Regions from separate parts of the Pseudomonas chlororaphis subsp. chlororaphis genome, predicted to be linked through region 3. Evidence: predicted binding sites of a transcription regulator. Region 3 holds the regulator's gene; each other region holds the start of a gene.
The links. The regulator FliA, encoded in region 3, starts transcription of late flagellar genes. The targets are predictions, from matches to a motif close to CTAAAGTTTNNNNNNNNNNNGCCGNTAA.

Region 1: the regulator FliA is predicted to act here: its motif matches at 4,767-4,794, upstream of C4K27_RS24515 (flagellar protein MotY).
Region 2: the regulator FliA is predicted to act here: its motif matches at 4,376-4,403, upstream of C4K27_RS09880 (methyl-accepting chemotaxis protein).
Region 4: the regulator FliA is predicted to act here: its motif matches at 3,591-3,618, upstream of C4K27_RS23425 (methyl-accepting chemotaxis protein).

The regions. Positions count from the first base shown of each region.
Region 1 covers NZ_CP027712.1:5,428,410-5,436,028, reverse strand. Annotated here, with positions in the region: gene C4K27_RS24550 (molybdopterin oxidoreductase family protein) at 1-534, shown strand, start outside; gene grxD (Grx4 family monothiol glutaredoxin) at 631-969, shown strand; gene bfr (bacterioferritin) at 1,091-1,564, opposite strand; gene C4K27_RS24535 (bacterioferritin-associated ferredoxin) at 1,766-1,984, opposite strand; gene C4K27_RS24530 (peroxiredoxin) at 2,311-2,913, shown strand; gene rnt (ribonuclease T) at 2,984-3,658, opposite strand; gene pyrC (dihydroorotase) at 3,655-4,701, opposite strand; gene C4K27_RS24515 (flagellar protein MotY) at 4,858-5,766, shown strand; gene C4K27_RS24510 (argininosuccinate synthase) at 5,896-7,113, shown strand; gene C4K27_RS24505 (response regulator transcription factor) at 7,464-7,619, shown strand, end outside.
Region 2 covers NZ_CP027712.1:2,163,824-2,171,442, reverse strand. Annotated here, with positions in the region: gene rlmM (23S rRNA (cytidine(2498)-2'-O)-methyltransferase RlmM) at 1-352, opposite strand, end outside; gene acnA (aconitate hydratase AcnA) at 567-3,308, shown strand; gene C4K27_RS09885 (CPBP family intramembrane glutamic endopeptidase) at 3,470-4,261, shown strand; gene C4K27_RS09880 (methyl-accepting chemotaxis protein) at 4,433-5,998, shown strand; gene C4K27_RS31185 (hypothetical protein) at 5,988-6,158, opposite strand; gene C4K27_RS09875 (alpha/beta family hydrolase) at 6,185-6,883, opposite strand; gene ccoN (cytochrome-c oxidase, cbb3-type subunit I) at 6,983-7,619, shown strand, end outside.
Region 3 covers NZ_CP027712.1:1,854,029-1,861,647, reverse strand. Annotated here, with positions in the region: gene C4K27_RS08465 (chemotaxis protein CheA) at 1-1,987, opposite strand, end outside; gene C4K27_RS08460 (protein phosphatase CheZ) at 2,000-2,788, opposite strand; gene C4K27_RS08455 (chemotaxis response regulator CheY) at 2,818-3,189, opposite strand; gene fliA (RNA polymerase sigma factor FliA) at 3,350-4,090, opposite strand; gene fleN (flagellar synthesis regulator FleN) at 4,087-4,917, opposite strand; gene flhF (flagellar biosynthesis GTPase FlhF) at 5,036-6,352, opposite strand; gene flhA (flagellar biosynthesis protein FlhA) at 6,364-7,619, opposite strand, start outside.
Region 4 covers NZ_CP027712.1:5,202,488-5,210,106, forward strand. Annotated here, with positions in the region: gene C4K27_RS23410 (helix-turn-helix domain-containing protein) at 1-431, shown strand, start outside; gene C4K27_RS23415 (sterol desaturase family protein) at 433-1,320, opposite strand; gene C4K27_RS23420 (PepSY domain-containing protein) at 1,473-1,790, shown strand; gene C4K27_RS23425 (methyl-accepting chemotaxis protein) at 1,854-3,479, opposite strand; gene C4K27_RS23430 (transporter) at 3,754-4,776, shown strand; gene C4K27_RS23435 (inorganic phosphate transporter) at 4,926-6,542, shown strand; gene C4K27_RS23440 (purine-cytosine permease family protein) at 6,687-7,619, opposite strand, start outside.

The DNA of each region.
Region 1 (7,619 bases), 3.2 Mb from region 3:
GACCACCCCCACGGGATCGACCTGGGGCCGCTCAAGCCCAACCTGGCAGCACGCCTGAAAACCGAGAACCGTCGGGTACAGGCCGCTCCCGCGGCGATCATGGCGGACCTCGAGCGCTTTGCCGCGTTGCAGGCTCCGGCAGCGGATGAGCTGGTGATGATCGGCCGGCGCCATGTACGCAGTAATAATTCGTGGATGCACAACTACCATCGGTTGGTGAAGGGCAAGCCGCGACACCAGTTGCTGATGAATCCCGCTGATCTGGCCCGGCGAGGGCTGACTGACGGACAGCGCGTGCGGGTCAGTTCGCGGGTCGGGGCGATCGAGGTGGAAGTCCTTGCCAGCAGCGAGATGATGCCCGGGGTGGTCAGCCTGCCCCATGGCTGGGGGCATGGTCGGCCGGGGGTGCAGATGAGCATCGCCACGGCCCAACCCGGGTCGAGTGCCAATGACCTGACCGACGAGCGTCAGTTGGACGAGCTATCGGGCAATGCGGCGCTCAATGGCGTGCCGGTGACGGTGGAGGCGGCCTGAGGAGTCTGTCGGAGAGGCCGAGCATGGCGCTCGGCTTTCCGTTACAATGCGCCACCGTGTCGACAACAGAGTCGGAAAGTTCAGCCGAGGTGCTCCATGGATATCATCGAAACTATTAAAGAGCAGATTGCCAACAACACCATTCTGCTTTACATGAAAGGCTCGCCGAATGCCCCGCAGTGTGGCTTCTCCGCGAAAGCCGCTCAGGCCGTGATGGGGTGTGGTGAGAAGTTCGCTTACGTGGACATCCTGCAGAACCCGGAAATCCGCGCCAACCTGCCTAAATACGCCAACTGGCCTACTTTCCCGCAACTGTGGGTAGCCGGCGAGCTGGTCGGCGGCAGCGACATCATGGCTGAGATGTTTGCCAATGGTGAGTTGCAGACCCTGATCAAGGCCGCCGCCGAAAAAGCTGCTGCCAAGACCGAAGCCTGATTTGCCCCTTGCAGGAGCGACAAGTTCGCTCCTGCAAGTTGTGTGGGTTTGTCCACACAATAAAAAGCCCCGCCCTCATGAGAGAGGCGGGGCTTTTTCATGGGCTGAACCTTGAGGGGAGTTACTCGTCGCCCATCTGCGATTGCAGGTAGTTCTCCAGGCCGACTTTATCGATCAGGCCCAGTTGGGTTTCCAGCCAGTCGATATGTTCTTCTTCCGATTCCAGGATGTCTTCCAGCAGCTCGCGGCTACCGAAGTCGCCAACCGATTCGCAATGGGCGATGGCGGCTTTCAGGTCGGCGTGGCCGGTACGCTCGATGCGCAGGTCGCACTCGAGCATTTCCTTGGTGTGTTCGCCGATCTGCAGCTTGCCCAGGTCCTGGACGTTCGGCAGGCCTTCGAGGAAGAGGATGCGCTTGATCAGCTTGTCCGCATGCTTCATCTCGTCGATGGACTCGTGGTATTCGTGCTTGCCCAGCTTGTTCAGGCCCCAGTCTTCATACATGCGTGCGTGCAGGAAGTACTGATTGATCGCGACCAGTTCATTGGCAAGGATCTTGTTGAGATGCTGGATGACTGTGACGTCGCCTTTCATGATGGGGTCCTGCCCTGTAATTAGCGGTATATAAGGCAGAGTCTGAGCCGCACGATGATTAGTGTCAAACCTAAGTTATTGAATAATATATGAAAATTAATCGGAATAAGAATGTTTGTGTTCCGCGTTTTGATGCTAAGCGATTGAATTACAGGCATAAAAAAGCCGGACATGAAGTCCGGCTCTTTTAAATGGCGTTAATTACGCAACATTAAATTCTACTGGGTAAGGAATCGCTGGCTGGCTGCTTTGCAGTTCGGTCAGGGTTTCACGTACCACCTGCTTGGCGAGGCAGGCACATTTGCCACATTGACTGGCCACGCCGGTCGCTTGGCGTACTTCACGATAGCTGCAGCAACCGTCGTAGATTGCATCGCGGATTTGTCCGTCGGTGACGCCAGTGCAGAGGCAGACATACATAAGGTGAGAACCGTCGTTGGTTATGGCTCAATGCGACGGATCTTAATGTTAACGAGAATGATTGTCAAAGTGGTTTCCTGGGGCTTTTTGCCAGATGCGTATCTGGCAGACGAACGGTTTTTTCTAGCACGGGTGACGAGCTGTCCAGCAGGGCGGCTTTTTTGCGGCCTGAACCCAGGGGATGGAAAAACCACTAAGGACAGCTCAAAAACGCGGTGTATGATGTGCGGTCCTTACGAAGCGGGATCGAGTCACAGGGCTGTCGCTTGGCGGCGGCAAACTGGGCTGGATCTCATTCTTCATTCGATCACACCAGGAGATATCCAATGAGCGTACTCGTAGGCAAACAAGCCCCTGACTTCACCGTTCCCGCCGTTCTCGGCAATGGCGAAATCGTCGACAGCTTCACCCTGTCCTCGGCCATCAAAGGCAAATACGGCCTGGTGTTCTTCTACCCGCTGGACTTCACCTTCGTCTGCCCGTCCGAGCTGATCGCCCTGGACCACCGCATGGCTGACTTCAAGGCACGCAACGTTGAAGTGATCGCTGTTTCGATCGACTCGCACTTCACCCACAACGCCTGGCGCAATACCCCGATCAATGCCGGTGGCATCGGTCAGGTCCAGTACATCATGGCTGCCGACATGAAGCACGACATCGCCAAGGCCTACGACGTTGAGTCCGAAGGCGGCGTGGCTTTCCGTGGCGCGTTCCTGATCGACGACAAAGGTGTCGTTCGTTCGCAGATCGTTAACGACCTGCCGCTGGGCCGTAACATGGAAGAGCTGATCCGTCTGGTCGACGCTCTGCAGTTCCACGAAGAGCACGGCGAAGTCTGCCCGGCCAACTGGAAGAAAGGCGACAAGGGTATGACTGCTTCGCCAGAAGGCGTTGCTGCTTACCTGAGCGAGAACGCCGGCAAGCTGTAAGCCGCGCTTCACTCATAAAAAAACCGGCCCCAGGGCCGGTTTTTTTATGCGCGGTCGTTCAGTGACGGTATCAGTCGTTGAAGTCTTGCCAGCCGCCCATTTCCTTCCAGCGATTGACGATGCCGCAGAACAGGTCGGCAGTCTTCTCGGTGTCGTAGCGGGCGGAGTGCGCCTCACGGCCATCGAAGTCGATATCGGCAGCCTGGCACGCCTTGGCCAGCACGGTTTGGCCATAAGCCAGGCCGGCAAGCGTCGCGGTGTCGAAGCTGGAGAACGGATGAAACGGGTTGCGCTTCATGTCCAGGCGCGCGACAGCCGCGTTGAGGAAGCCCAGGTCGAAGCTGCTGTTGTGCCCGACCAGGATCGCGCGCTTGCAGCCGTTGGCCTTCAGGGCCTTGCGCACGCTGCGGAAGATATCGTTCAGCGCGCTTTCTTCACTGACGGCCATGCGCAGCGGATGGTCGAGCTTGATCCCGGTGAACTCCAGCGCCGCGGCTTCGATGTTGGCGCCTTCGAAAGGCTCTACGCGGAAAAACAGGGTGTGTTCGGGGAACACGAAGCCCTTTTCGTCCATGCCGATGATGGTCGCGGCAATTTCCAGCAAGGCGTCGGTGGCCGAGTTGAAACCACCGGTTTCAACGTCGACGACTACCGGCAGGTAACCACGAAAGCGTGCCGCCATTGGATGACGCGAGCCACCACCGTTGTGACCGTCCTGCTCGTCGTCGAAATGGTCTTCACTCACGCGTGTTCCTCCAGCAGGCGCCAGCGCAGTTTTTCACCGGCGCGCAGCGGGATGACGGTCAGCTCGCCGAAAGGCAGGCTGGCAGGGGCGGTCCATTCTTCACGAACCAGGGTGATGCGATCGGTGTTGGCCGGCAGGCCATAGAAGCGTGGGCCGTTGAGGCTGGCAAAGGCTTCCAGCTTGTCCAGCACGTTGCGCTGTTCGAAGGCTTCGGCGTACAACTCGATCGCGGCATAGGCGGTGTAGCAGCCGGCACAGCCGCAGGCCGCTTCTTTGGCATGCTGGGCGTGGGGCGCGGAGTCGGTGCCAAGGAAGAACTTCTGGCTGCCGCTGGCGGCGGCGTCGAGCAGCGCTTCCTGGTGCACGTTGCGCTTGAGAATCGGCAGGCAATAAAAGTGCGGGCGAATGCCGCCAACCAGCATGTGGTTGCGGTTGTACAGCAGGTGATGGGCGGTGATGGTCGCGCCAACGTTGGCCGAGGCCTCATTGACGAACTGCACGGCGTCACGGGTGGTGATGTGTTCGAACACCACCTTGAGCGTCGGGAATCGCTCGACGACACGGCGCATGTGCTCGTCGATGAACAGCTTCTCGCGGTCGAACACGTCGACTTCACCGCGGGTGACTTCACCGTGGATCAGCAGCGGCAGGCCGACTTCGGCCATGGCCTCCAGCGCCGGGAAGATCTTGTCGATGCTGGTGACGCCCGAGTCCGAGTTGGTGGTCGCACCGGCCGGGTAGAGCTTGGCGGCATGGACGAAACCACTGGCCTTGGCCGCGCGAATTTCTTCGGGCTGGGTGCGATCGGTAAGGTAGAGCACCATCAGCGGCTCGAAGCGGCTGCCGGCCGGCCGCGCAGCGAGAATGCGCTGGCGATAGGCATCGGCTTCAGCGGCGTTGCGCACTGGAGGTACCAGGTTAGGCATGATGATGGCGCGGCCAAAGGTGCGCGCGACATCCGCGACAGTATTGGTCAACACGGCACCATCGCGAAGATGAATATGCCAGTCGTCGGGACGCAGCAGGGTCAGGCGGTCGGACATTGGGGATTCCAGGCGGGTCAAACTCCAGTGAATGCTACCGGAAAAGACTCTTCCAGGCACTCGCTATCAAGTTTTGCGTGAAGCTTCCGATATCCCGAAGGTATGCCGTAAACAGGCATTTCGATTTTCGTGATGTACAAGTCAGTGGAGCCTCCCGTGCGCCAGCGTTATCTAGCCTTGCTCAGTGTGTTCGCCTGCCTTCCCGCGATGGCGCTGACTTTCCAGACCCGTCTGGAGAGCATTGAGTGGACGGTCGAAGGCGATAAATTCGAGTGCCGTCTGAGCCAGCCGATCACCGATTTCGGTTCCGGGGAGTTCGTGCGTCGCGCCGGCGAGCAGGCGACCTTTCGCCTCAAGGCCTACAACCCGATGCTCGCTGGCGGTTCGGCCATGCTGCTCGCAGCGGCCGCGCCGTGGCAGCCGGGACGGGGCGACATCAACCTGGGTTCGGTACGGCTCGGCAGCGGCGATGTGCTGTTCAACAGCTCGCAACTGCAGGCCGGGCGACTGATCGGTGGATTGATGGATGGGCGCAGCCCGGTGGTTCGCCACTACTCCCGCGAGGGTGGGGTGTCCGAGGTGCGCTTGTTGCCGGTCAAGTTCAGCAAGGCGTATGGCGACTACCAACGCTGTGTCGCCAAGTTGCTGCCGAAGAATTTCGATCAGGTCAGGCAATCCGAGGTCGGCTTCCCCGGGGGCGGCATCGACCTGGACGCCAAAGCCAAGGCCAGGCTGCAGGTGATGCTCGAGTTTCTCAAGGCCGATCCGACGGTCAATCACATCCAGCTCGATGGCCACTCGGACAATAGCGGCAACCGCTTGACCAACCGTGACCTGTCGCGGCGCCGGGCGCTGGCGGTGATGGAGTTCTTCAAGGCCAATGGCATTCCCGAGTCGCAGATCGAGATGCGTTTCCACGGTGAGCGCTACCCGTTGGCGCCCAACACCAATGCGGCGAACCGGGCCAAGAATCGTCGGGTCAACGTACAGCTGCAACGTGTCCCGGTCGCGGAAAAACCGGCACCCCAGGCCGCTGCCCCCGCCAATGCCGCGGCGACTTCCTGAAACGGCTGTCGTCGTCGCCCGCTCGACATAATCTGTCGCTTCGTCGTCATAAGCTGTCGCGCCTCTGTAAATTATCCGCGTTGATCGGTAGACTTGACGGCTTTCCGTAGAACCCCGTGGAGTGATGGCATGGCGGACGTAAACAAGGTCGTTCTGGCGTATTCCGGCGGCCTGGACACTTCGGTGATCCTCAAGTGGCTGCAGGATACTTATAACTGTGAAGTGGTGACGTTCACCGCTGACCTGGGTCAGGGCGAAGAGGTCGAACCTGCACGTGCCAAGGCGCAAGCCATGGGCGTGAAAGAGATCTACATCGACGATCTGCGCGAAGAGTTCGTCCGCGATTTCGTTTTCCCGATGTTCCGCGCCAACACCGTTTACGAAGGTGAGTACCTGCTGGGTACCTCCATCGCTCGTCCGTTGATCGCCAAGCGCCTGATCGAGATCGCCAACGAAACCGGTGCCGACGCCATTTCCCACGGCGCTACCGGCAAGGGCAACGACCAGGTTCGTTTCGAACTGGGCGCCTACGCTTTGAAACCAGGGGTGAAAGTGATTGCTCCTTGGCGTGAGTGGGACCTGCTGTCCCGCGAGAAGCTGATGGACTATGCCGAGAAGCACGCGATCCCGATCGAACGTCACGGCAAGAAGAAATCCCCGTACTCGATGGATGCCAACCTGCTGCACATCTCCTATGAAGGCGGCGTGCTGGAAGACACCTGGACCGAGCACGAAGAAGACATGTGGCGCTGGACCGTCTCCCCGGAGAAGGCTCCCAACACCCCGACCTACATCGAGCTGACCTACCGCAACGGCGACATCGTGGCGATCGACGGCGTCGAGATGACCCCGGCCACCGTGCTGGCGACCCTGAACCGCATCGGCGGTGAAAACGGCATCGGTCGTCTGGACATCGTGGAAAACCGCTATGTCGGCATGAAGTCCCGCGGCTGCTACGAAACCCCTGGCGGCACCATCATGCTGCGCGCTCACCGGGCGATCGAATCGATCACCCTGGATCGTGAAGTCGCTCACTTGAAAGACGAGCTGATGCCCAAGTACGCCAGCCTGATCTACACCGGCTACTGGTGGAGCCCTGAGCGTCTGATGCTGCAACAGATGATCGACGCCTCCCAGGCCCACGTGAACGGCGTGGTTCGCCTGAAGCTGTACAAGGGCAATGTGATCGTCACCGGTCGCAAGTCCGATGAGTCGCTGTTCGATGCCAACATTGCGACCTTCGAAGAAGACGGCGGCGCCTACAACCAGGCGGATGCGGCTGGCTTCATCAAGCTCAATGCCCTGCGCATGCGTATTGCGGCCAACAAGGGGCGGACTCTGTTCTGATGCCTTGAGTCGTTTTAAAAGAGCCCCGCCATGAGCGGGGCTTTTTTATGCCTGATGTTTTAATCGATCAAAGTGGGTGTCTGGAGACCATAACTAAAAGTTTCCACTGGCCATTGTTTCAATGGGATCTCGACTATCTTTCAGTCTGTTCTTTTCAATACGAAGTGTAGGAAAGTCAGGAGTAGTTATATATAGGGGGCGACGTTCAATTTTTCCTTGTAGGGCAAATCCGTATTGTTTGTAAGGAACTTCTCGGGGCGATGCTGGCCCAGGGCATGGCCATGCCACGGGCCAAATGACTGGGTTATGGTGTTTGCTTGAAAAACCAATAGCGGACTCTGGACTTACCCATGAAGAAAGTTTTGATCGTAGATGATCATCCCGTCACTCGTCTGGCTGTGCGCATGCTGATGGAGCGGCACGGCTTTGAAGTAGTTGCCGAGGCGGACAATGGCATGGATGCCCTGAAACTGTCTTATGAACATGTTCCAGACATCCTTATTCTT
Region 2 (7,619 bases), 310 kb from region 3:
TGCAGAAGTTCGACAGCTCCTTGCCGTCATTGGTATCCAGCACTTCCAGCCACAGGCTGCCGCAGGTCGGGAAGCTCGCCAGGTGGGCCAGGATCACGCTGATGCGGTCGGTTTCCGGCAGATCGACGAAGACGCCCCGCGCCCATTGCCGCGGGAAGATCAGCTCGGCGAAACGCAGCTCGCGCATCAGGCGCTCGGCGCCGTCTTCTTCGCTGCACACAAACTCGGCACAGGCGGTGCTCGGCTTGGCCTTGGCGTACCCGGCCACGTTCAGGCGCGCGGCATGGTCGGCGATCTCGGAACAGACTTCGCCTTCGAAGCCCGGCCGGCAGTGCATAAAGAGGGTGTTCATCGAATCTCCTGGGCAATGGGCAATGAATCATGCGCAAACCTGCCCGAAGTGCGCGCAAAGCCTGTCACGAAAACCGGCGCATGATAGCCGAGTTCGGAACCTTGGACTTGTCCATAGAGTCCAGTTATTAGCCAGCTACTGAAAACAGGGCTAGGTTAAGAGCTCTGCCCGTCCCGTCAGGTCCGTAGCCGTGCGGACCAAAAGGAGTGATTCAATGCCGTCCCTCGATAGCCTGAAAACCCTTAAAACATTAAAAATCGACGACAAGACCTACCACTACTTCAGCCTGCCGGAAGCCGCCAAGCGCCTTGGCGATCTCGACAAACTGCCGATGTCGTTGAAAGTCCTGCTGGAAAACCTGCTGCGCTGGGAAGACGAAAAGACCGTCACCGGCGCCGACCTCAAGGCCCTCGCCGCCTGGCTCAAGGAGCGCCGCTCGGATCGCGAGATCCAGTACCGCCCGGCGCGGGTGCTGATGCAAGACTTCACCGGCGTGCCGGCGGTGGTCGACCTGGCGGCCATGCGCGCGGCCATGGCCAAGGCCGGCGGCGACCCGCAACGCATCAACCCGCTGTCACCGGTGGACCTGGTAATCGACCACTCGGTGATGGTCGACAAGTTCGGCAGCAACACCGCCTTCGAACAGAACGTCGACATTGAAATGCAGCGCAACGGCGAGCGTTATGCCTTCCTGCGCTGGGGCCAGAGCGCCTTCGACAACTTCAGCGTGGTGCCACCGGGCACCGGGATCTGTCACCAGGTCAACCTGGAATACCTGGGCCGCACGGTCTGGACCAAGGACGAAGACGGCCGCACCTATGCCTTCCCCGACACCCTGGTCGGCACCGACTCCCACACCACCATGATCAACGGCCTCGGCGTACTCGGCTGGGGCGTCGGCGGCATCGAGGCCGAGGCGGCGATGCTCGGCCAGCCGGTGTCGATGCTGATCCCGGAAGTCATAGGTTTCAAACTGACCGGCAAGCTCAAGGAAGGCATCACCGCCACCGACCTGGTGCTGACCGTCACCCAGATGCTGCGCAAGAAAGGCGTGGTCGGCAAATTCGTCGAGTTCTATGGCGACGGCCTGGCCGACTTGCCGCTGGCCGACCGCGCCACCATCGCCAACATGGCCCCGGAATACGGCGCCACCTGCGGCTTCTTCCCAGTGGATGACGTCACCCTGGAATACCTGCGCCTGTCCGGCCGCCCGGACGCTGTGGTGAAACTGGTGGAGGCCTACAGCAAGATCCAGGGCCTGTGGCGCCTGCCAGGCAAGGAGCCGGTATTCACCGACAGCCTGGCGCTGGACATGGGCACGGTGGAAGCCAGCCTGGCCGGGCCGAAGCGGCCGCAGGACCGGGTCTCCCTGCCCAACGTCGGCCAGGCCTTCACCGACTTTCTCGATCTGCAGTTCAAGCCCACCAGCAAGGAAGAAGGCCGCCTGGAAAGCGAAGGCGGTGGCGGCGTGGCCGTGGGCAGTGCCGACCTGATAGGCGAAGTCGATTACGCCCACAATGGTCAGACCTACCGCCTGAAAAACGGTGCGGTGGTGATCGCCGCCATTACCTCCTGTACCAACACCTCCAACCCCAGCGTGATGATGGCCGCCGGCCTGGTGGCGAAAAAGGCTGTGGAAAAGGGTCTCAAGCGCAAGCCCTGGGTGAAGAGTTCGCTGGCCCCGGGTTCGAAAGTGGTCACCGACTACTACAAGGCCGCCGGGTTGACCCAATACCTCGACGCCCTGGGCTTCGACCTGGTGGGTTATGGCTGCACCACCTGCATCGGCAACTCCGGCCCCTTGCCGGAACCGATCGAGAAAGCCATCCAGAAAGCCGACCTGACCGTCGCCTCGGTGCTGTCCGGCAACCGCAACTTCGAAGGCCGGGTGCACCCGCTGGTGAAAACCAACTGGCTGGCCTCGCCGCCGCTGGTGGTGGCCTATGCCCTGGCCGGCAGCGTGCGCATCGATATCAGCAGCGAGCCGCTGGGCGAAGGCAAGGACGGCAAGCCGGTCTACCTGCGCGACATCTGGCCGAGCAGCCAGGAAATCGCCGAGGCCGTCACCCAGGTCAACACCCGGATGTTCCACAAGGAATACGCCGAGGTGTTCGCCGGCGACGCCCAGTGGCAAGCCATCGAAGTACCGCAAGCCGCGACCTACGTGTGGCAGGCGGATTCCACCTATATCCAGCATCCACCCTTCTTCGACGACATCGCCGGCCCGCTGCCGGTGATCAAGGATATCGAGGGCGCGCGGGTCCTGGCGCTGCTGGGCGACTCGGTGACCACCGACCACATTTCCCCGGCCGGCAACATCAAGGCCGACAGCCCGGCCGGCCGCTACCTGCGCGAGCAGGGCGTGGAACCGCGGGACTTCAACTCCTACGGCTCGCGTCGCGGTAACCACCAGGTGATGATGCGCGGCACCTTCGCCAACATCCGCATCCGCAACGAAATGCTCGGCGGCGAAGAAGGCGGCAACACGATCTACATCCCCACCGGCGAGAAACTGGCGATCTATGACGCGGCCATGCTGTACCAGCAATCGGCTACACCGCTGGTGGTGATTGCCGGCCAGGAATACGGCACCGGCTCCAGCCGCGACTGGGCCGCCAAGGGCACCAACCTGCTGGGGGTCAAGGCGGTGATCGCCGAGAGCTTCGAGCGCATCCACCGCTCCAACCTGGTGGGCATGGGCGTGCTGCCGCTGCAGTTCAAGCTCGATCAGAACCGCAAGAGCCTGAACCTCACTGGCAAGGAAACCCTGGATATCCAGGGCCTGACCGGTATCGAGCTGACACCGCGGATGAACCTGACCCTGGTGATCACCCACGAGGATGGCAGCCAGGAAAAGGTCGAGGTGCTGTGCCGCATCGACACCCTGAACGAAGTGGAATACTTCAAGTCCGGCGGGATCCTGCACTACGTCCTGCGGCAACTGATCGCCGCGTAACGCCATGCTGCAACACCAACACCGCCTACGGGCGGTGTTTTTGTTTCACTTATTCATCGCCCGCGCCTCGTTATACTGGCCGCCCGCTCGTTCTATCCAGTAACCGCCGACGCAGGTTGCGCGAGCGGCTGATTCCATTCTTTTCGCAACAAGGATTCCACATGACTGTTCTGCCATGGATGTACCTGGCACTTCTCTCCATTGGTTACGCCCTGGCCCTGAGCTACGGCCAACTGGGCCTGCTGGCGGCGGTTTCCGTCGCCTTGCTGCTGTGCGCGGGCTTTGCCGTGCGCCAGCAGAAAAGCCCTTACGCGCGCTACCTGGGACACGGCCTGTTCGTGGTACTGGCCCTGGCGCTGGCCATGCACTGGCTCCCCGGTTTCTACAATGGCCGGGCGATCGGCCCGCAACGCTTCACCGCCGATGCCGTGCCGTTTTCCATGTACCTGAACCAGGACAAGCCGCTGATCGGCTTCTGGCTGTTGCTGGTCTGCCCCTGGATCATCGGGCGCCGCTCGCTGCGCCTGTCCCTCTATACCACTGCCCTGGCCTTGACCCTGACCGCCCTGGCGGCCCTGGGCGGAGCGGTGTTGCTGGGCATCATCAGTTGGGCGCCGAAATGGCCGGACCAGGCCTGGCTGTGGGTGCTGAACAACCTGCTGCTGGTCACCCTGGTGGAAGAAGCGCTGTTCCGTGGCTACATCCAGGGCGGCCTGAGCCGTCGCCTCAAGCACCTGCCCTATGGTGAAAACCTGGCACTGATGTGCGCGGCCCTGCTGTTCGGCCTGGTGCATGTGGGCGCCGGCTGGCAATGGTGGCTGCTGGCGAGCATCGCCGGGGTCGGCTACGGCCTGGCCTACCGCTTTGGCGGCCTGGGCGCCGCGGTGGCCACCCATTTCGGCTTGAACCTGCTGCACTTCGGGCTGTTCACCTACCCGATGCTCGCGGGGTGACCCTGGCCAGGCCGGGGCTCCCTGGACGGGCCTCGGCTTCGCCGCGCCCCCTCGCCCCTGCTTGCAAAATAAGGCCCCTGTCAATGAGGCACTTCTCAAATTACTGAAAAAAACCTCAATAATTGGCGAAGGCCGCCGACAACCTATCAAAGCCTTGCGGATAGAAAAACCATGCGTAACAACCAGCCCGTCACCCAGCGCGAACGTACCTTTCCGACTCAGCAACGGTTGATCTCCACCACCGATGCCAAAGGCGTGATCACCTACTGCAACGATGCCTTCGTTGAAATCAGCGGGTTTTCTCGTGAGGAACTGGTCCGCGCACCGCACAATCTGGTCCGTCACCCCGACGTCCCGGCCGCGGTGTTCGCGCACATGTGGGCCACCCTGAAACAAGGCTTGCCATGGATGGGCATTGTCAAGAATCGCTGCAAGACCGGTGACCATTACTGGGTCAACGCCTACGTGACACCGGTCTTCGAAGGCCAGCAAGTGGTCGGCTACGAGTCGGTGCGGGTCAAGCCCACCGCCGAGCAGATCCGCCGCGCCGAAGCGCTTTACCAACGCATCAACCAGGGCAAGTCGGCCATTCCGAAACGCGACAAATGGCTGCCGATACTTCAGGACTGGCTGCCATTCATCCTGATCAGCCAGCTGAGCTTCCTGATTGGCGCCTGGCTCAACTCTTCCTGGGGCTTTGCCCTCGCCGCCGGCCTTTGCGTGCCGCTCGGCCTGCTCGGGCTGAGCTGGCAACAGCGCGGCCTCAAGCGTTTGCTGCGCCTGGCCGAGCAGACCACCTCCGACCCGCTGATCGCCCAGATGTACACCGACAGCCGTGGCGCCCAGGCGCGCCTGGAGATGTCGATCCTCAGCCAGGAAGCCCGCCTGAAAACCTGCCTTACCCGCCTGCAGGATACCGCCGAGCACCTCAACGAGCAGGCGCGGCAGTCCGACACCCTGGCGCACAACAGCTCCAGCGGCCTGGAACGCCAGCGCGTGGAAACCGAACAGGTGGCCACCGCGGTCAACCAGATGGCCGCCACCACCCAGGAAGTGGCCAGCCACGTGCAGCGCACCGCCGATGCCACCCAGGAAGCCAACCGCCTCACCGGACGCGGTCGCGACATCGCCGGGGAAACCCGCGAAGCGATCCAGCGCCTGTCGGTGGTGGTGGGCGAAACCGGCCTGACCGTGACCCAACTGGCCAAGGACAGCGACGAAATCGGTGGCGTGGTCGATGTGATCAAGGGCATCGCCGACCAGACCAACCTGCTGGCGCTGAACGCGGCCATCGAAGCGGCTCGCGCCGGGGAAATGGGCCGCGGCTTCGCGGTGGTGGCCGATGAGGTTCGCCAACTGGCGCAACGCACCAGCGAATCCACCGGGCAGATCCACACCCTGATCGCCAAGCTCCAGCAAACCGCCAGCACGGCGGTGCAGACCATGGACGCCGGACACCGTCAGGCCGAGGAAGGCGTGGCCCGGGTGCTGGAAGCCGACCAGGCGCTGGTGGGCATCAGCGAAGCGGTGGCCAACATCACCGACATGACCACCCAGATCGCCGCCGCCACCGAAGAGCAAAGCGCCGTGGCCGAGGAGATCAGCCGCAACATCAGCACCATCGCCCAACTGGCCGACCAGACCTCGGAGCAGGCGCAGCATTCGGCACAACTCAGCGAAGAGCTGACCCGCACCGCCAACACGCAGTACTCGTTGGTCGAACGCTTCAACCGCTAAACCGAAGCCAGACAAAAAACCCGGAAGGTTCGCCTTCCGGGTTTTTTATTGCCTGTTTTCCAGCACCACGCGCGTCTTCTGTATCTGTAGGAGCGAAGCTTGCTTGCGATGGAGCTTGGCAGCCGCCACCGTTGTCGCCTTGAAAAACAATCGCGAGCAAGCTTCGCTCCTACAGTCAAAAAGCGTTCAGCCATTCAACTGGCGCAAGACCTCGGCGACCTTCCGCGCCGCCGCTTCCAGGTGCTGCTCATGGGTGAAGCCTGAGGCCTTGAGCGGTTTCAGGTCATGGTCGGCCGCCGCCAGCCAGAACAGCTCGATAGCCGGCGCCAGCGCATAGGCTTCGACCGCCGCCCGGTTGCCGAGGGCGTCGCGCTCGCCCTGGACGATCAGGGTCGTGGTGCGCAATTCGGCCAGGTGGGCGACCCGCGGTTTCTCCGGCTTGCCGGCGGCATAAAACGGATACCCCAGGCACACCAGCGCATCGGCGCCCAGCTCGTCGGCGAGCAAACTGGCCATGCGCCCGCCCATGGACTTGCCGCCGATGGCCAACTGCCCAGCGACATGAGGTCGCACCTGGGCATAGACCTCGCGCCAGCACTCCAGCAGCTTCGGCGCCGGATTAGGCGGCCGTTTGCCACCATCGAGGCGACGCTGGGCCATATAGGGAAACTCGAAGCGCAGGACGTTGACCCCATGCGCCGCAAGGCGTGTGGCCATATCGTTCATGAAAGCGCTGTCCATCGGCGCGCCAGCGCCATGGGCCAGGATCAGGGTCAGCGGTTCGCCGGCCGGCGACGGCTGCGCGACATCCCAGAGCCAGCCCCGTTCCCGCACGCACTGCGCCCATTGATCCCCGTCAATAACAGCCCCTTGCCGTTTGCCCATGCTTACCTCGCTTTTAGTCTGCCTATAACTCCAGAAGAAGTGAGCGCGCCTTGCCGTGCGCAGTCGCTTTCACTTCAGCTGAACCGTGGATGGGGAACCATGAACACTTCTATCAGTACCGCCTACAACTACAAGGTGGTCCGCCAATTCGCCATTATGACGGTGGTGTGGGGCATCGTCGGCATGGGGCTCGGGGTTTTTCTCGCTGCCCAGTTGGTCTGGCCCGAACTCAACTTCAACCTGCCCTGGACCAGTTTCGGTCGCCTGCGCCCGTTGCACACCAACGCGGTGATCTTCGCCTTTGGCGGCTGCGCCTTGTTCGCCAGCTCCTTCTACTCGGTGCAACGCACCTGCCAGACCCAGCTGTTCGCGCCGAGAATCGCCGCGTTCTGCTTCTGGGGCTGGCAGCTGGTAATCCTCCTGGCGGCCATCAGCCTGCCGCTGGGCTACACCAGCTCCAAGGAATACGCCGAGCTGGAATGGCCGATCGACATCCTCATCACCATCGTCTGGGTGGCGTACGCCATCGTGTTCTTCGGCACGGTGATGAAGCGCAACACCAAGCACATCTACGTCGGCAACTGGTTCTTCGGCGGTTTCATCATCACCGTGGCCATCCTGCACATCGTCAACAACCTGGAACTGCCCGTCAGCCTGACCAAGTCCTACTCGGTGTATGCCGGTGCGACCGACGCCATGGTGCAATGGTGGTACGGCCACAACGCGGTGGGCTTCT
Region 3 (7,619 bases):
GGCCATCGACCACGTTGGTGCGCGACAGGTCCAGGTGGAAGATTTCGTTGACGTTGACCAGCGGGAAGGCGAACGCCTGGTTGCCCAGCATCACCATCAGGGTCGGCATGATCGCCAGGGTCAGCGGCACCTTGATGACGATCTTCGAACCCTGGCCCTTGGTCGAGTAGATGTTGATCGAACCGTTGAGCTGGGAAATCTTGGTCTTCACCACGTCCATGCCCACGCCGCGGCCGGACACGTCGGAGATCTCGGTCTTGGTCGAGAAGCCCGGGGCGAAGATCAGGTTGTAGCACTCGGTGTCGCTCAGGCGATCGGCGGCATCCTTGTCCATCACCCCACGCTTGACCGCAATCGCGCGCAGGACGTTCGGGTCCATGCCTTTGCCGTCGTCGGAGATCGACAGCAGGATATGGTCGCCTTCCTGCTCGGCCGCCAGCACCACCTTGCCGCCACGGGACTTGCCCGCCTCCTCGCGCTCTTCCGGCGACTCGATACCGTGGTCGACGGCGTTGCGCACCAAGTGCACCAGCGGGTCGGCCAGGGCCTCGACGAGGTTCTTGTCGAGGTCGGTCTCTTCGCCGACCAGCTCCAGGTTGATCTCTTTCTTGAGCTGGCGGGCCAGGTCGCGAACCAGGCGCGGGAAGCGCCCGAAGACCTTCTTGATCGGCTGCATCCGGGTCTTCATCACCGCGGTCTGCAAGTCGGCCGTGACCACGTCGAGGTTCGACACGGCCTTGGACATGGCTTCGTCGCCGCTGTTGAGCCCCAGGCGCACCAGGCGGTTACGCACCAGCACCAGCTCGCCGACCATGTTCATGATTTCGTCCAGCCGCGCGGTATCGACCCGCACGGTGGTTTCGGCTTCGCTGACCGGCTTTTCCGCCGGGGCGGCAGCCGGAGCACGAGCGGGCGCCGGAGCAGCGGCTGGAGCCGGTTTTGGCGTTTCGGCCTTGGCTTCGGGCTTCTTCACCGCTGGCTTGGCGATGGCGGCAGGCGCCGGAGCCGTGGCGGCCGTTGCGCTACCCACGGTCGCCGCGGCTGCGGGCACTTCAGAGAACTTGCCCTTGCCATGCAGCTCGTCGAGCAGGGATTCGAATTCCTGGTCGGTGATCAGGTCGCTACCGGCGGCGGCCGCGCTTGGCGCAGCCGGCGGTACCGCCGCTGCCACCGCGGAGTCCAGCGCATCGACCGCAAAGTTGCCTTTGCCATGCAGCTGATCCAGCAGGGCTTCGAACTCGTCATCGGTGATTTCATCGCTGGCCGCGGCTTTTTCCGCAGCCGGCGCCGTGGCCGAAGGGGCCACCGCATCCGGTGCGAACTGGCCCTTGCCGTGCAATTGATCGAGCAACGACTCGAACTCGGCATCGGTGATTTCGTCGCTGGCCGCTTCGCTGCCGGCGGCAGGCGTCGCGGGAGCAACAGCAGCCGGGGCTTCGGCCTCGGCCTTGGCGGCATTGAGCGAATCGAGCAGCTGCTCGAACTCGCTGTCGGTGATATCGCCGGACTCGCTTTCGGTCGACTCGGCGACCGGCTCGGCAACGGCTTCAACAACTGTCTCAACGTCGGCCACCGGCGCGGCGACCTCCTCGGCCCCCGCAGGCTCGGCCAGACGGGCCAGGGCAGCCAGCAGCTCCGGAGTGGCGGCGGTGATCTCGGTACGCTCGCGCACCTGGCCGAACATGCCGTTCACTGCGTCCAGCGCTTCGAGCACTACGTCCATCAGTTCCGCGTCGACGCGACGCTCACCCTTGCGCAGGATGTCGAACACGTTCTCGGCGATGTGGCAGCACTCCACCAGCTCGTTGAGCTGGAGGAAGCCGGCGCCCCCTTTTACAGTGTGAAAACCGCGAAAAATTGCGTTGAGCAGATCCGCATCGTCCGGTCGGCTTTCCAGCTCGACCAGTTGTTCGGACAGTTGCTCTAGAATCTCGCCGGCCTCAACCAGAAAATCCTGAAGGATTTCTTCATCGGCGCCGAAGCTCATGTATGGGTGCTCCTAGAATCCAAGGCTGGAAAGCAAATCGTCGACATCGTCCTGACCGGATACAACGTCTTCACGTTTATCGGCATGAATCTGCGGACCTTCACCCTTGGCCAGATGTTTTTGCGGATCTTTTTCAGCGAGGATCGATTCACGGTCATGTTCGATGCCGGCAAAACGATCGACCTGGCTGGCCATCAGGACCAGTTTGAGCAGGTTGCTCTCGACTTCGGTGACCAACTGGGTCACGCGCTTGATCACCTGACCGGTCAGGTCCTGGTAGTCCTGCGCCAGCAGAATGTCGTTGAGGTTGCTCGATACCGCACGCGTGTCTTGCTCGCTGCGGGTCAGGAAACCGTCCACCCGGCGGGCCAGGTCGCGGAATTCCTCGGCGCCCAGTTCGCGGCGCATGAAACGCCCCCAATCGGCGCTCAGGGCCTGGGCTTCGCTACTCAGGCCATTGACCAGCGGGGTGGCGCTCTCGACCAGATCCATGGTGCGGTTGGCCGCGGCCTCGGTCAGCCTGACCACATAGGACAGGCGCTCGGTGGCATCCGTGATCTGTGAAACTTCCTCGGCTTGCGGCATATGCGGGTCAATCTGGAAATTGACGATGGCGCTATGCAGCTCGCGGGTGAGCTTGCCGACCTCCTGGTACAGGCCGCGGTCACGGGTCTGGTTGAGCTCATGGATCAGTTGCACGGCTTCGCCGAACTTGCCTTTTTCAAGGCTGTCGACCAGTTCGAGTGCGTGTTTTTTCAGGGTCGATTCGAAATCGCCCAATGAAGATTCGTTGTGCTCCATAGCTCCCCCGTGGCGGAATGATTCCACTCTCAACCGATGCGTTCGAAGATCTTCTCGATCTTCTCTTTCAACGCCTGGGCCGTGAAGGGCTTGACCACATAACCGTTTACGCCGGCCTGGGCAGCTTCGATGATTTGTTCGCGCTTGGCTTCAGCGGTCACCATGAGTACCGGCAGGTGCTTGAGTTTTTCATCGGCGCGCACATGGCGCAGCAGATCGATACCGGTCATGCCGGGCATGTTCCAGTCCGTTACCAGAAAGTCGATGCTCCCACTGTTGAGGACCGGAATGGCGGTGGTGCCATCGTCAGCCTCGACCGTGTTGGTGAACCCCAGGTCACGCAACAGGTTTTTTATGATCCGCCGCATCGTTGAGAAGTCATCAACGATGAGGATTTTCATGTTCTTGTCCAATTCGACCTCCAAGCAGTCTTAAACGCGTCCAGCACCTGAACGCGCCATTCAATCAATCAGGCAGAGCACTCAACGACTGCATGGAATACACACCGCAAGTCCGGCCACGTCGTGCCAGTCTCGTCCGCAGTGTCCCCCACACTGCCTGTCAGCGCGCTCGCCACTCTCCCAAACGCCCCCGCAAACGGGCCGCGCACTGGCTGTGTAACTGGCTGACCCGCGATTCGCTGACCCCCAGGACCTCACCGATTTCCTTGAGGTTCAGCTCTTCGTCGTAGTACAGCGCCAAGACCAGTCGCTCACGCTCCGGCAAATTGGCAATCGCGTCCGCCAGCGCGGCCTGGAAACGTTCGTCCTCCAGGTCGCGCGACGGCTCGAGATGAGCACTCGCGCCATCCTCATGCAGCCCTTCATGCTCGCCGTCCTGCAACAGGTCGTCGAAGCTGAACAGGCGACTGCCCAAGGTGTCGTTCAAAATCCCGTAATAATCGTCGAGACTCAATTGAAGTTCGGCCGCAACTTCATGATCTTTAGCGTCACGACCGGTTTTAGCTTCAATTGCGCGAATGGCATCGCTCACCATCCGGGTATTGCGATGTACCGAACGCGGCGCCCAGTCACCTTTACGGACCTCATCGAGCATCGCACCACGGATACGGATACCCGCGTAGGTCTCGAAACTCGCGCCCTTGCTCGCGTCGTACTTGGTCGACACTTCGAGCAGACCGATCATCCCGGCCTGGATCAGGTCTTCGACCTGGACACTGGCCGGCAGGCGCGCCAGCAAGTGATAGGCAATACGCTTGACCAGCGGCGCATAGCGCTCGATCAATTCGTACTGGCTGTCACGTGCCGACTTTTTGTAAAGGTTGTAGCCGCTGGCGCTCATAGCACCGGTCCCGCTGTCTGATGCACGAGCCGCTCGACGAAAAATTCCAGATGTCCGCGTGGGTTGGCCGGCAACGGCCAGGTATCGACCTTCTGCGCGATGGCCTTGAATGCCAGCGCGCATTTCGAACGCGGAAACGCCTCATAGACCGCACGCTGCTTTTGCACGGCCTTGCGCACGCATTCGTCGTAAGGCACGGCGCCGACATATTGTAGGGCCACGTCCAGGAAGCGATCCGTGACCTTGGTCAACTTGGCGAACAGATTGCGCCCCTCCTGCGGGCTCTGCGCCATGTTGGCGAGCACGCGGAAGCGGTTCATGCCGTAGTCGCGGTTGAGCAGCTTGATCAGCGCGTAGGCGTCGGTGATCGAGGTCGGCTCGTCGCAGACCACCAGCAACACTTCCTGGGCCGCGCGGACGAAGCTGACCACCGAGTCGCCGATGCCGGCGGCGGTGTCGATCACCAGCACATCGAGGTTGTCGCCGATGTCGCTGAAAGCCTGGATCAGGCCGGCATGCTGCGCCGGGCTCAGATGAACCATGCTCTGGGTGCCGGACGCCGCCGGCACGATACGGATTCCACCCGGCCCCTGCAGCAGCACATCGCGCAGCTCGCAGCGGCCTTCGATCACGTCGGCGAGGGTCCGTTTGGGGGTCAGCCCCAATAGCACGTCGACGTTGGCCAGGCCCAGGTCGGCGTCCAGCAGCATGACGCGCCGGCCGAGCTCCGCTAGGGCCAGGGACAAGTTCACTGACACGTTAGTCTTGCCGACGCCACCTTTGCCGCCGGTCACCGCGATCACCTGTACGGGATGCATGCTGCCCATGTTCGTTCTTTACCTTGTCTTACTTAGACGGGGCCACATAACTGGCTGCGCGTTCACCAACGGAACAATGCCTGGCAGACCATCGATGTAGGTACATTGCAATCTTTTCATGATTCCCTCAGCCAACCCGCTTGGTCGGGTTGTGGTAGAGGTCAGCGAACATGTCAGCCATGGCTTCTTCGCTGGGTTCTTCCTGCATCTGCACGCTCACCGCACGACTGACCAGCTGGTGACGGCGCGGCAAGTGCAGATCGTCCGGAATCCGCGGGCCATCGGTCAGATAGGCAACAGGGAGTTCATGACTGATCGCCAGGCTCAACACCTCACCAAGGCTGGCGGTTTCATCCAGTTTAGTCAGGATGCAGCCGGCCAGCCCGCAACGCTTGTAGCTGTGGTATGCGGCGGTTAGAACCTGTTTCTGGCTGGTGGTTGCCAAGACCAGATAATTTTTTGCCCGGATGCCACGTCCGGCCAGGCTTTCCAGCTGCATGCGCAGGGCCGGGTCGCTGGCTTGCAGGCCGGCGGTGTCGATCAGCACCACACGCTTGCGCAGCAGCGGATCGAGGGCTTGCGCCAGGGACTGGCCCGGGTCGACATGGGTCACCGAGACATTGAGGATCCGGCCCAGGGTCTTGAGCTGTTCCTGGGCGCCGATGCGGTAGCTGTCCATGCTCACCAGCGCGATGTTCTGCGCGCCGTACTTGAGTACATAACGCGCGGCCAGCTTGGCCAGGGTGGTGGTCTTGCCCATGCCGGCGGGGCCGACCATGGCGATCACACCGCCCTCCTCCAGTGGCTCGACTTCCGGGGTCACGATCATCCGCGCCAGGTGGGCCAGGAGCATGCGCCAGGCCTGGCGGGGTTCGTCGATTTCAGTGATCAGCGCCAGCAGGTCGCGGGCCAGCGGACCGGACAAGCCGATACGCTGCAGGCGCCGCCACAGGTTAGCCTGTTCGGGCCGGCTGCCTTGCAGCTGGCTCCAGGCCAGGGAGCCGAGCTGGACTTCCAGCAGCTCGCGCAGGCCGTTGAGTTCAAAACGCATCGAGTCCAGTGCCCGCTGATCGACCGCCGGCGCGGCGGCCACCGGAGCAGGGCGCTGGGGCTCGTTGAACGTAGGTTCGATCAGCGGCTCGGCGGCGGTCAGCGGCAGGCCGGCGAACAACTGGCGATTGGTACTGGAATCGCCGTCGCCACGCAGGCTCAGTTCGGCCTGGGCGGTGACGATGCGCGACTGAGTCTTGCGCAGTTCGTCCTCGAGCTCCATGTTCGGCACCCGCGGCGCCAGCGCCGATAGCTTGTAATCCAGGGCAGCCGTCAGCTCGACACCGCCGGCGATGCGGCGATTGCCAATGATGGCAGCGTCGGCGCCCAGCTCATCACGAACCAGCTTCATGGCCTGACGCATATCGGCGGCGAAAAAACGCTTAACTTGCATAACCCACTACCTCAGCCGTTGGGCCCTACTGTCGCAACGATGGTCACTTGCTTGTTGTCAGGGATTTCCTGGTACGCCAACACGTGCAAGCCCGGGACCGCCAGGCGTCCGAACCGCGAGAGCATCGCGCGGACCGGACCGGCTACCAGCAGAATCACCGGTTGACCTTGCATTTCCTGGCGCTGCGCGGCTTCGATCAACGAACGCTGCAGCTTCTCAGCCATGCTTGGCTCCAACAGGACACCCTCTTCCGAGCCTTGTCCTGCCTTCTGCAGACTATTGAGCAAAATCTGTTCCAACCTGGGCTCCAAGGTGATCACAGGCAGCTCGGACTCAGTGCCTACAATGCTTTGCACGATGGCGCGCGACAATCCGACACGCACCGCGGCCACCAAAGCGGCAGTATCTTGACTCTTGGCGGCATTGTTCGCGATGGCCTCGGCAATGCTGCGGATATCGCGCACCGGCACCTGTTCGGCCAGCAGCGCCTGCAGCACCTTGAGCAGCTGGGACAACGAAAGCACGCCCGGCACCAGCTCTTCCGCCAGCTTCGGCGAACCCTTGGCCAGCAATTGCAAAAGCTGCTGGACTTCTTCGTGGCCGATCAGCTCGCTGGAGTGCTTGTACAGAATCTGGTTGAGGTGGGTGGCGACCACGGTACTGGCGTCGACCACGGTGTAGCCCAGCGACTGCGCCTGGGCGCGCTGGCTGATCTCGATCCACACCGCCTCCAGGCCGAAGGCCGGATCTTTGGCGTTGATGCCGTTGAGCGTGCCATAGACCTGCCCCGGGTTGATCGCCAGCTCGCGATCCGGGTAAATCTCGGCCTCGGCCAGGATCACCCCCATCAGCGTCAGCCGGTAAGCGCTGGGCGCCAGGTCGAGGTTGTCGCGAATATGCACAGTGGGCATGAGGAAGCCCAGGTCCTGGGACAGCTTCTTGCGCACGCCCTTGATCCGCGCCAGCAATTGCCCACCCTGGTTGCGGTCCACCAGGGGAATCAGGCGGTAGCCGACTTCCAGGCCGATCATGTCGATCTGGGTCACATCGTCCCAGCCCAGCTCCTTGGTTTCCTGGGCGCGGGCCGGCGATGGCAGCAGTTCCTGCTGGCGCTTGACCTCTTCCAGCGCCTTGACCTTGACCACGTTCTGGCGTTTCCAGAACAGGTACGCGGCACCGGCCGCCAGGGCCGCCATGCTCAGGAAGGAAAAGTGCGGCATGCCCGGCACCAGGCCCATCACCGCCATCAGGCCAGCGGCGACAGCCA
Region 4 (7,619 bases), 3.3 Mb from region 3:
CGATTGACGCCCAGGCCCTGCAAGACAGCCTGCTGGGTGTCGAACTGACGCTGCCGGCGCTGGCCGAGGCGCTGCGGCGTTGCCCGCGCCGAATCTTGCAGGACCGGCGGATCGAAAAGGCCCTGACCGCTCTCGACCGACAATTGGCCGGCAAGGTCTCGGCCAGCGCCCTGGCGGCCCATGCGCACCTGTCCCTGAGCCAGCTCGAGCGGCTGTTCAGCGGCCAGCTCGGGTTGCCGGTGCGGCGCCTGGTGCTGTGGCGGCGCCTGCGCCTGGCGATGGGCCTGGTGCTGGCGGGCCAGGCCATCACCGAGGCGGCTCATGGCGCCGGGTTTGCCGATTCCGCGCACTTCTCCCGCACCCTGAAAACCCTGTTCGGCGTCACCGCGCGCCAAGCCCTGCAACACATCGAGCTGCGCCTGCTGGACTGACTCAACGGCGCAACGGCAAGGGCACCGGCGGTTCCTCATACACGGCTTGCCTGCTGAAGGGTGCGAGCAACTGTCGCCAATACGCCTGCGGATAATCCGGCTGGCTGCCGATGCCCAGGTCGCCCTGGCGGATCGGGTAGGCCGAGGAATAAAACGCCGTGCCCAGCAGCCAGTCCCAGACATTCAGGAACAGGCCGAAATTCACATTGCCGGCGGTGCCGTACTTCATGTGGTGAAAGCGGTGCATCGGCGCCCAGGCAAACACCCAGCCCAGGGGACCGGGGCGCATGTCGACATTGGAGTGCTGCAACAGCAGCTGGATGGCAATGGCAAACGCCAGCAGTTGCGCCACCGGCAAGGGGACTCCCAAAAACAGCAGCGGCAACAGCCCGGCGCTGGCTTCAACGGCTTGATGCAGCGGATGCTTCATCAAGCCGTTGAAGCCATACAAACGCTGCACGCTGTGATGCACCGCGTGCAGACGCCACAGCCAGGGCAACCGATGGCTGAAGTAATGCGCCAGGGTCAGGCCGCAGTCGGCGACGACCATCGCCAGCGCCAACTGCGCCCACAGCGACCAGCCGCGCGGCCACAGGCCATCGAACGCCAGCAGGCTCACCAGCCCCGGCAACAGCAGCAACCCCAGGGCATTCAGGCTTTCATTGACCAGTGCGTGCAACACGTCACGCAAGCGATCCTGTTGCGGGCGGTTCCAGTCCACCTCATAGGGCAACCACCACTCCGCCAGAAAGGACACCCCCAGCGCCCCGGCGAACACCAGCAGCAACCAGCCCGGGGCCAGCCCCGGTGTGCCCATCACCCACACGCCAGCGCCGATGAAGCCGGCGAAAAACGCGGGACCGTACAAGCCTTTGATCATTGCTTTCATCACTGCCTCTCCTGTTCGAGAGCACAGCTTGAAAGACCCGAGGGCCACGGCGATTGAACAAACGGCGCAAAGCTTGCGCTGAATTAAGGGTGAATTAAGTTGTACCGGCTAACCTGAACCCACTTAAACGAATCACCCCAAGGAAAGACCCTATGAAAACGTTGACTGCCCTGTTCGCCGCTACCGCCCTGACCCTGACCGCCGGCCTGGCCCAGGCCGACGTGCGCCCGGACCTGATCTCGGGCCTGCTCAAGGCCGGCACCATCATGGACCTGGAAAAACTCAACCAGGCAGCACTGGCCGAACACCCTGGCACCACCGCCGCCAACATCACCGACACCGAGCTTGAGCAAACAGCGGCCGGCGCCTACGTCTACCAGGTGGAACTGCGTGACGCCAAGGGCGTCGAGTGGGACGTCGACCTGGATGCCAAGACCGGCAAGGTCCTGAGCAACAAGCAAGACAAGTAATTCTTCAGGACAAAAAAAGCCGCGCGGCCGAAAGGCCACGCGGCTTTTTCATGCGCTGGCGCATCAGGCACTCAGGCGTGCCGTCACCTCGTTCAACTGCCCCGACAGCTCGTGCAGGTTCTGGCTGGCGCGCTCGGTGCGCTGCACGTTATCCAGGTTGGTGCTGGCGATCGTGGTGATCTCGGTCAGGTTGCGCGAGATGTCCTCGGCCACCGAGGTCTGCTCTTCCGCCGCCGTGGCGATCTGCCGGTTCATGTCGCGGATCGCCTCGACCGCCTCGGTGATCCGCTCCAGCATGGCGCCGGCCTGGGTCACCTGCTCGACGCTGGCATCGCTGCGCGCCTGGCCACTCTCGATCGCATGGGCAGCGTCCAGCGCGCCGGTCTGCACGCTCTGGATAATCTGGTTGATCTCGATGATCGACGCCGCGGTGCGCTGCGCCAGGCTGCGTACCTCGTCGGCGACCACGGCGAAGCCACGCCCGGCCTCGCCGGCCCGGGCCGCCTCGATGGCCGCGTTGAGCGCCAGCAGGTTGGTCTGCTCGGCGATGCCACGGATCACCTCCAGCACCTTGCCGATACGCCCGCTGTCGGCCTCCAGGCGGCGGATCACCTCGGCGGTGTTGGCGATTTCGCCACGCATCAGGGTGATGGTGTGGATGGTGCCCTGCATCACCTGCTCGCCCTGCTGGGCCGACTGATCGGCGTCATCGGCGGCGCGCGCCGCATCCGCCGCATGGCGCGCCACTTCCTGGGCGGTGGCGGACATTTCATTCATCGCCGTGGCGACCTGGTCGGTGCGATTGAACTGATCGTTGGTGCCCTGGGACATCAGGGTGGCAATCGCATTCAGTTCGCCGCTGGAGCTGTCCAGGTCGGTGGCGCTGCGCTGCAGGCGGCTGAAGGTGTCAGCGAGGAAATCCCGCAAGGTATTGGCGGCCACCGCCAGCTTGCCCAACTCGTCCTGGCGGCTGCTGGCCACGCGTTCGGCAATCCGCCCACGGCTGAGTTGCGCCACGTAGTCGATCAACTGACGGATCGGTTCCACCAGGCTGCGGTTGACCAGCCACAGGCTCAGCAGGCCGATCAGCAAGCCCGAGGCCAGCATCACCAGCAGGCCGATCCACACCGTGCGCTGGGCGGCGGCGCTGATGTCGCGCGACCGCTCGCTGCCCTGCTTGCGCAGCTCGCTCACCAGTGCGCTCATCTGCTCGCTGGCGGCGCGGTCCACGCCCTTGACCGCGGCATCGCCGGCGGCCGGGTCGGCACCGGCGGCGACAAAGGCATCGCGGCCTTTCTGGTACGCCGTGCCCAGCACCCGATGTTCTTCACGCAAGCGCTCGATACGGCCCTTGAGCGCCGCATCGATGCCGGGCTCGGCCGCCAGCTGGCCAAGAATGCCCTGCACATCGCGCTGGCGATCCTCGAACTGCTGCCAGTATTTGCTCAGGTCGGCGCTCTGCTTGCCACGCAGCAACACGTTTTTCCATTCCTGCACCTGGACCTTGAATTGCAGGTTGGCTTCATCGATCAACTGCGAGGTGCGCAACGGCCCCTCGATCAGCTCGCGATAACCTTGCACGCCGTTGGACAGGAAGTGAAAACACGCCAGCGCGATCAACAGCACCGCCAGCAGGCTGCCGCTCAACAAAGCCAGAACTTGCGCTCTCAGGGATTTTTGCAAGGACATCGAATGAGATCTCTCAACAGGGATAGAGCACGCCCGAGGCGGGCATGGGTAGCGTGCGAACATCCCTGTCAGGCAAACCGGGGCAAGCCGATCGTGCAGTCGTCGTAGGCGTGATCGGCCTGAAACAGGCTTTCTTGAGCGCCTCCGACAGCCGGTTATAACCGCCGAATGTCGCACTTCGAATCGTCACAAAATAGTCATGAAGCCTTGCGATGATCGGGCTCAAGTGAACCTGTAAAACCGCCTACAGGTGCCTTCCCTCCTGCGAGCCTCCATGAACCACAGCATCGACCATGCCCATCGCGATTCGGATCTGTTCGGCCTGCTCTACGGCTTTGCGTTCCGCCCCGGCGAGCGGGGTCGCGAACTGGATTCGGCCAAGGCCCTGCAAGCCCTGCAACAGCCGGACGATGGCGAGGCGTTTCTCTGGCTGCACCTGAACCTGGCCCATGCCGCCTGCGAACGCTGGATGCAAACGCACCTGGCCCTGCCCGAGGAATTCTTCGAGGCCTTGCACGAAGGCTCGCGCTCGACCCGTATCGAGCATGTGGATTCGGCCCTGCTGGCGGTGGTCAACGACGTGGTGTTCAACTTCGGCAGCATGGTTTCCTCGGACATCTCCACCCTGTGGGTCTGTGTGCGCAGCCGGCTGATCGTCAGCGCACGCCTGCAACCCTTGCACTCGGTGGACAAGCTGCGCTCCTCGGTCAAGGCCGGCGAACGTTTTCGCTCGCCCCTGGAACTGCTGGTGCACCTGCTGCGCGACCAGGGCGAAGTACTGACCCAGATCGTGCGCAAGACCAGCCTCAACGTCGACCAGATCGAAGACCAGTTGCTGGCCGCGCGGATCTCCACCAACCGTGCCGAGCTGGGGGCCATGCGCCGGGTGCTGGTGCGCCTGCAACGCCTGCTGGCGCTGGAGCCGGGCTCGCTGCTGCGGCTGCTCAACCGTCCGCCGCAGTGGCTGCAGAAGGAGGACGTCAAGGAGCTGCGCAAGTCCACCGAGGAGTTCGCCCTGATCATCAACGACCTCACCGCCCTCGGCGAACGGATCAAGCTGCTGCAGGAAGAAATCGCCGCCAATATCAACGAACAGACCAACCGCACCCTGTTCACCCTGACCGTGGTCACGGTGCTGGCGCTGCCGATCAACATCATCGCCGGCTTCTTCGGCATGAACGTCGGCGGCATCCCCTTCTCCGAGGACCCGGAGGGCTTCTGGATCCTCGTCGCGCTGGTCGCCACCTTCACCGTCATCGCCGGCCGCTGGGCGTTTCGCAAGCGCCAGGATATGTAGGCCGCCGCCCGCTCGCTCCTACATAAAATGGCGCGGCTTCTTGATCAGTGGTTAAAGGATTCACCCAAACACTGACCTGAGGCAGCCTCTCTGTAATATTTGGCAACGATCATGGGCGACACTCCTCCCTGCCACAGGATTGTCCGGCAATGGCCACCCCTTCCCTGACCGCCACCTCCCCTTCCCCCGCCCTCGAAGCCAGACCGCAGCTGGACAAAAAAGCCAGCCCCTTCACCCTGGTGGTGTTCTTCGCGGTCCTCGCCATGGGCCTGTTGTTCACCGCCTACAGCCTGATGCACGACGTGCACGAGCTGGGCACCACGGTCACCACCTGGACCCCGTTCCTGCTGCTCGGCGTGGCGCTGCTGATCGCCCTGGGCTTCGAGTTCGTCAATGGCTTCCACGACACCGCCAACGCCGTGGCCACGGTGATCTATACCCACTCGCTGCCGCCGCATTTCGCGGTGGTCTGGTCGGGTTTCTTCAATTTCCTCGGCGTGCTGCTGTCCAGCGGCGCGGTGGCCTTCGGCATCATCGCCCTGCTGCCGGTGGAGCTGATCCTGCAGGTCGGTTCGTCGGCCGGCTTCGCCATGATCTTCGCCCTGCTGATCGCCGCCATCCTATGGAACCTCGGCACCTGGTGGCTGGGCCTGCCAGCCTCGTCGTCCCACACCCTGATCGGCTCGATCATCGGCGTCGGCGTGGCCAACGCCCTGATGCACGGCCGCGACGGCACCAGCGGTGTGGACTGGAGCCAGGCCACCAAGGTCGGCTACGCCCTGCTGTTCTCGCCGCTGATCGGCTTCGCCTTCGCCGCCCTGCTGCTCCTGGCCCTGCGCCTGTTCGTGAAGAACCGCGCGCTGTACAAGGCGCCCAAGGGCAATACCCCGCCGCCGTGGTGGATTCGCGGCATGCTGATCGTCACCTGCACCGGCGTGTCCTTCGCCCATGGTTCCAACGACGGCCAGAAAGGCATGGGCCTGATCATGCTGATCCTGGTCGGCACCCTGCCCATGGCCTACGCGCTGAACCGCACCATGCCGGCCGACCAGGCCCTGCAATTCGCCGCGGTGGCCGAGGTCACCCAGCAAGCCCTGGTGAAAAACGCCCCGCAACCGGCCCCGGCCGACCCGCGCGCGGTGCTTTCCGACTACGTGCGCAGCAAGGAAGCCACGCCGCAGCTGGTCCCGGCCCTGGCCGCCCTGACCGGTCATATCGGTGACGAAGTGAAGGGCTACGGCTCGTTGGCCAAGGTGCCGGCCGAAGCCATGGGCAACGTGCGCAACGACATGTACCTGAGCAGCGAAACCATCCGCCTGATGGACAAGTACCAGGTCGGCGATTTCGATGCCGACACCCAGGGCAAGCTGCAACTGTTCAAGCAGCAGATCGACAACGCCACGCGCTTCATTCCGCTGTGGGTGAAGATCGCCGTGGCCATCGCCCTCGGCCTGGGCACCATGGTCGGCTGGAAACGCATCGTGGTCACCGTCGGCGAGAAGATCGGCAAGACCCACCTGACCTACGCCCAGGGTGCCTCGGCGGAAACCGTGGCGATGCTGACCATCGGCGCCGCCGATCTGTTCGGCCTGCCGGTGTCCACCACCCACGTGCTGTCCTCGGGCGTGGCCGGGACCATGGTCGCCAACGGCGGCGGCCTGCAGATGCAGACCATCCGCAACCTGCTGATGGCCTGGGTACTGACCCTGCCGGCGGCGATCCTGCTGTCCGGCAGCCTGTACTGGCTGTTCACCCAATTGTTCTGAACACCGCCTTTTCTGTAGGAGCGGCCGGTCGACGCTCGATTGCCCGCGATAGCATCAGTGGTCACACCACCGGTTCAGAGACCTGACCCTGTGGTGCTTGCCATGGCCTCTTCGCGGGCAAGCCTCGCTCCTACAGATCGGATCTCAACTGATGGCAGGCAATCTGCCGCGGCTGCGGCTGGACAGCCCCACTTGCAAGACAAACGCCAGCCCCCCGGTCAGCGGTGCGGAAAAACTCGCCAGCCCACCGCCGGCCCACATCAGCAACAGCCCCAGGGCGGTCCCGCCGAACCAGGCGCTCAGCCCCGCACCGTTGAACGCTGCGACACGCTCGATGGCCGCCACCTCGGTGCGCCCGAACAGGATCTGCGCCAGCGCCACGCCAACCCAGGCGACGACGAAGATACCCTGGTAGGCCAGCGCCTTGAGCAGATAGGCGAACACGTCCGCCAGCATCAGGACGTAGACGATCCCCCCTACCGCCAGCGCCCACATCAGGTATGAACCGCGCACGCCGAAGCGGCCGAAGAACGCCTGCATGTTCAGGGTCGCCAGGTAGTAATTGGCAGTGTTGATCCGGGTTTGCGTGGCCCAGACGAACAGCAGCCCCCACAGCCCCATGAGTTGCAGGATCGCCATCACCACCGAGACTTCGTTGAGCGCGCCTTCGTGGGGAATGCTGCTGACCAGGTAGATGCCCGCCGCGCCGTTGAGCAGGAAAGTCACCGCGTAGAACGGCATGCCGAAGTTCCAGCGCCCGTGGTAGCCGGCGTCTTCAGGCTTGCCGAAGCGCGCGTAGTCGAAGGTGAACAGCATCAGGATCCACACCCCCATGTACGCCACGAAACAGTCCCACCAGGCAAAGGCGCCGGGGCTGGCCGGGCCGAAATCCAGCCACTGCGGTTGGTAGCCATAACGCGCGATTGACAGCCCCACCGCCACCAGCAGCCCGCCCAGGTACACCGGCAGCAGCACGCCGTTGAGCTTGTCCAGCCAGTGCTGCACGCTGCCCAGAATCAGCGGCACGCTGTACAGCACCACCAGCAGGGCCGCCAGCGGATACACCAACTGCGGGTA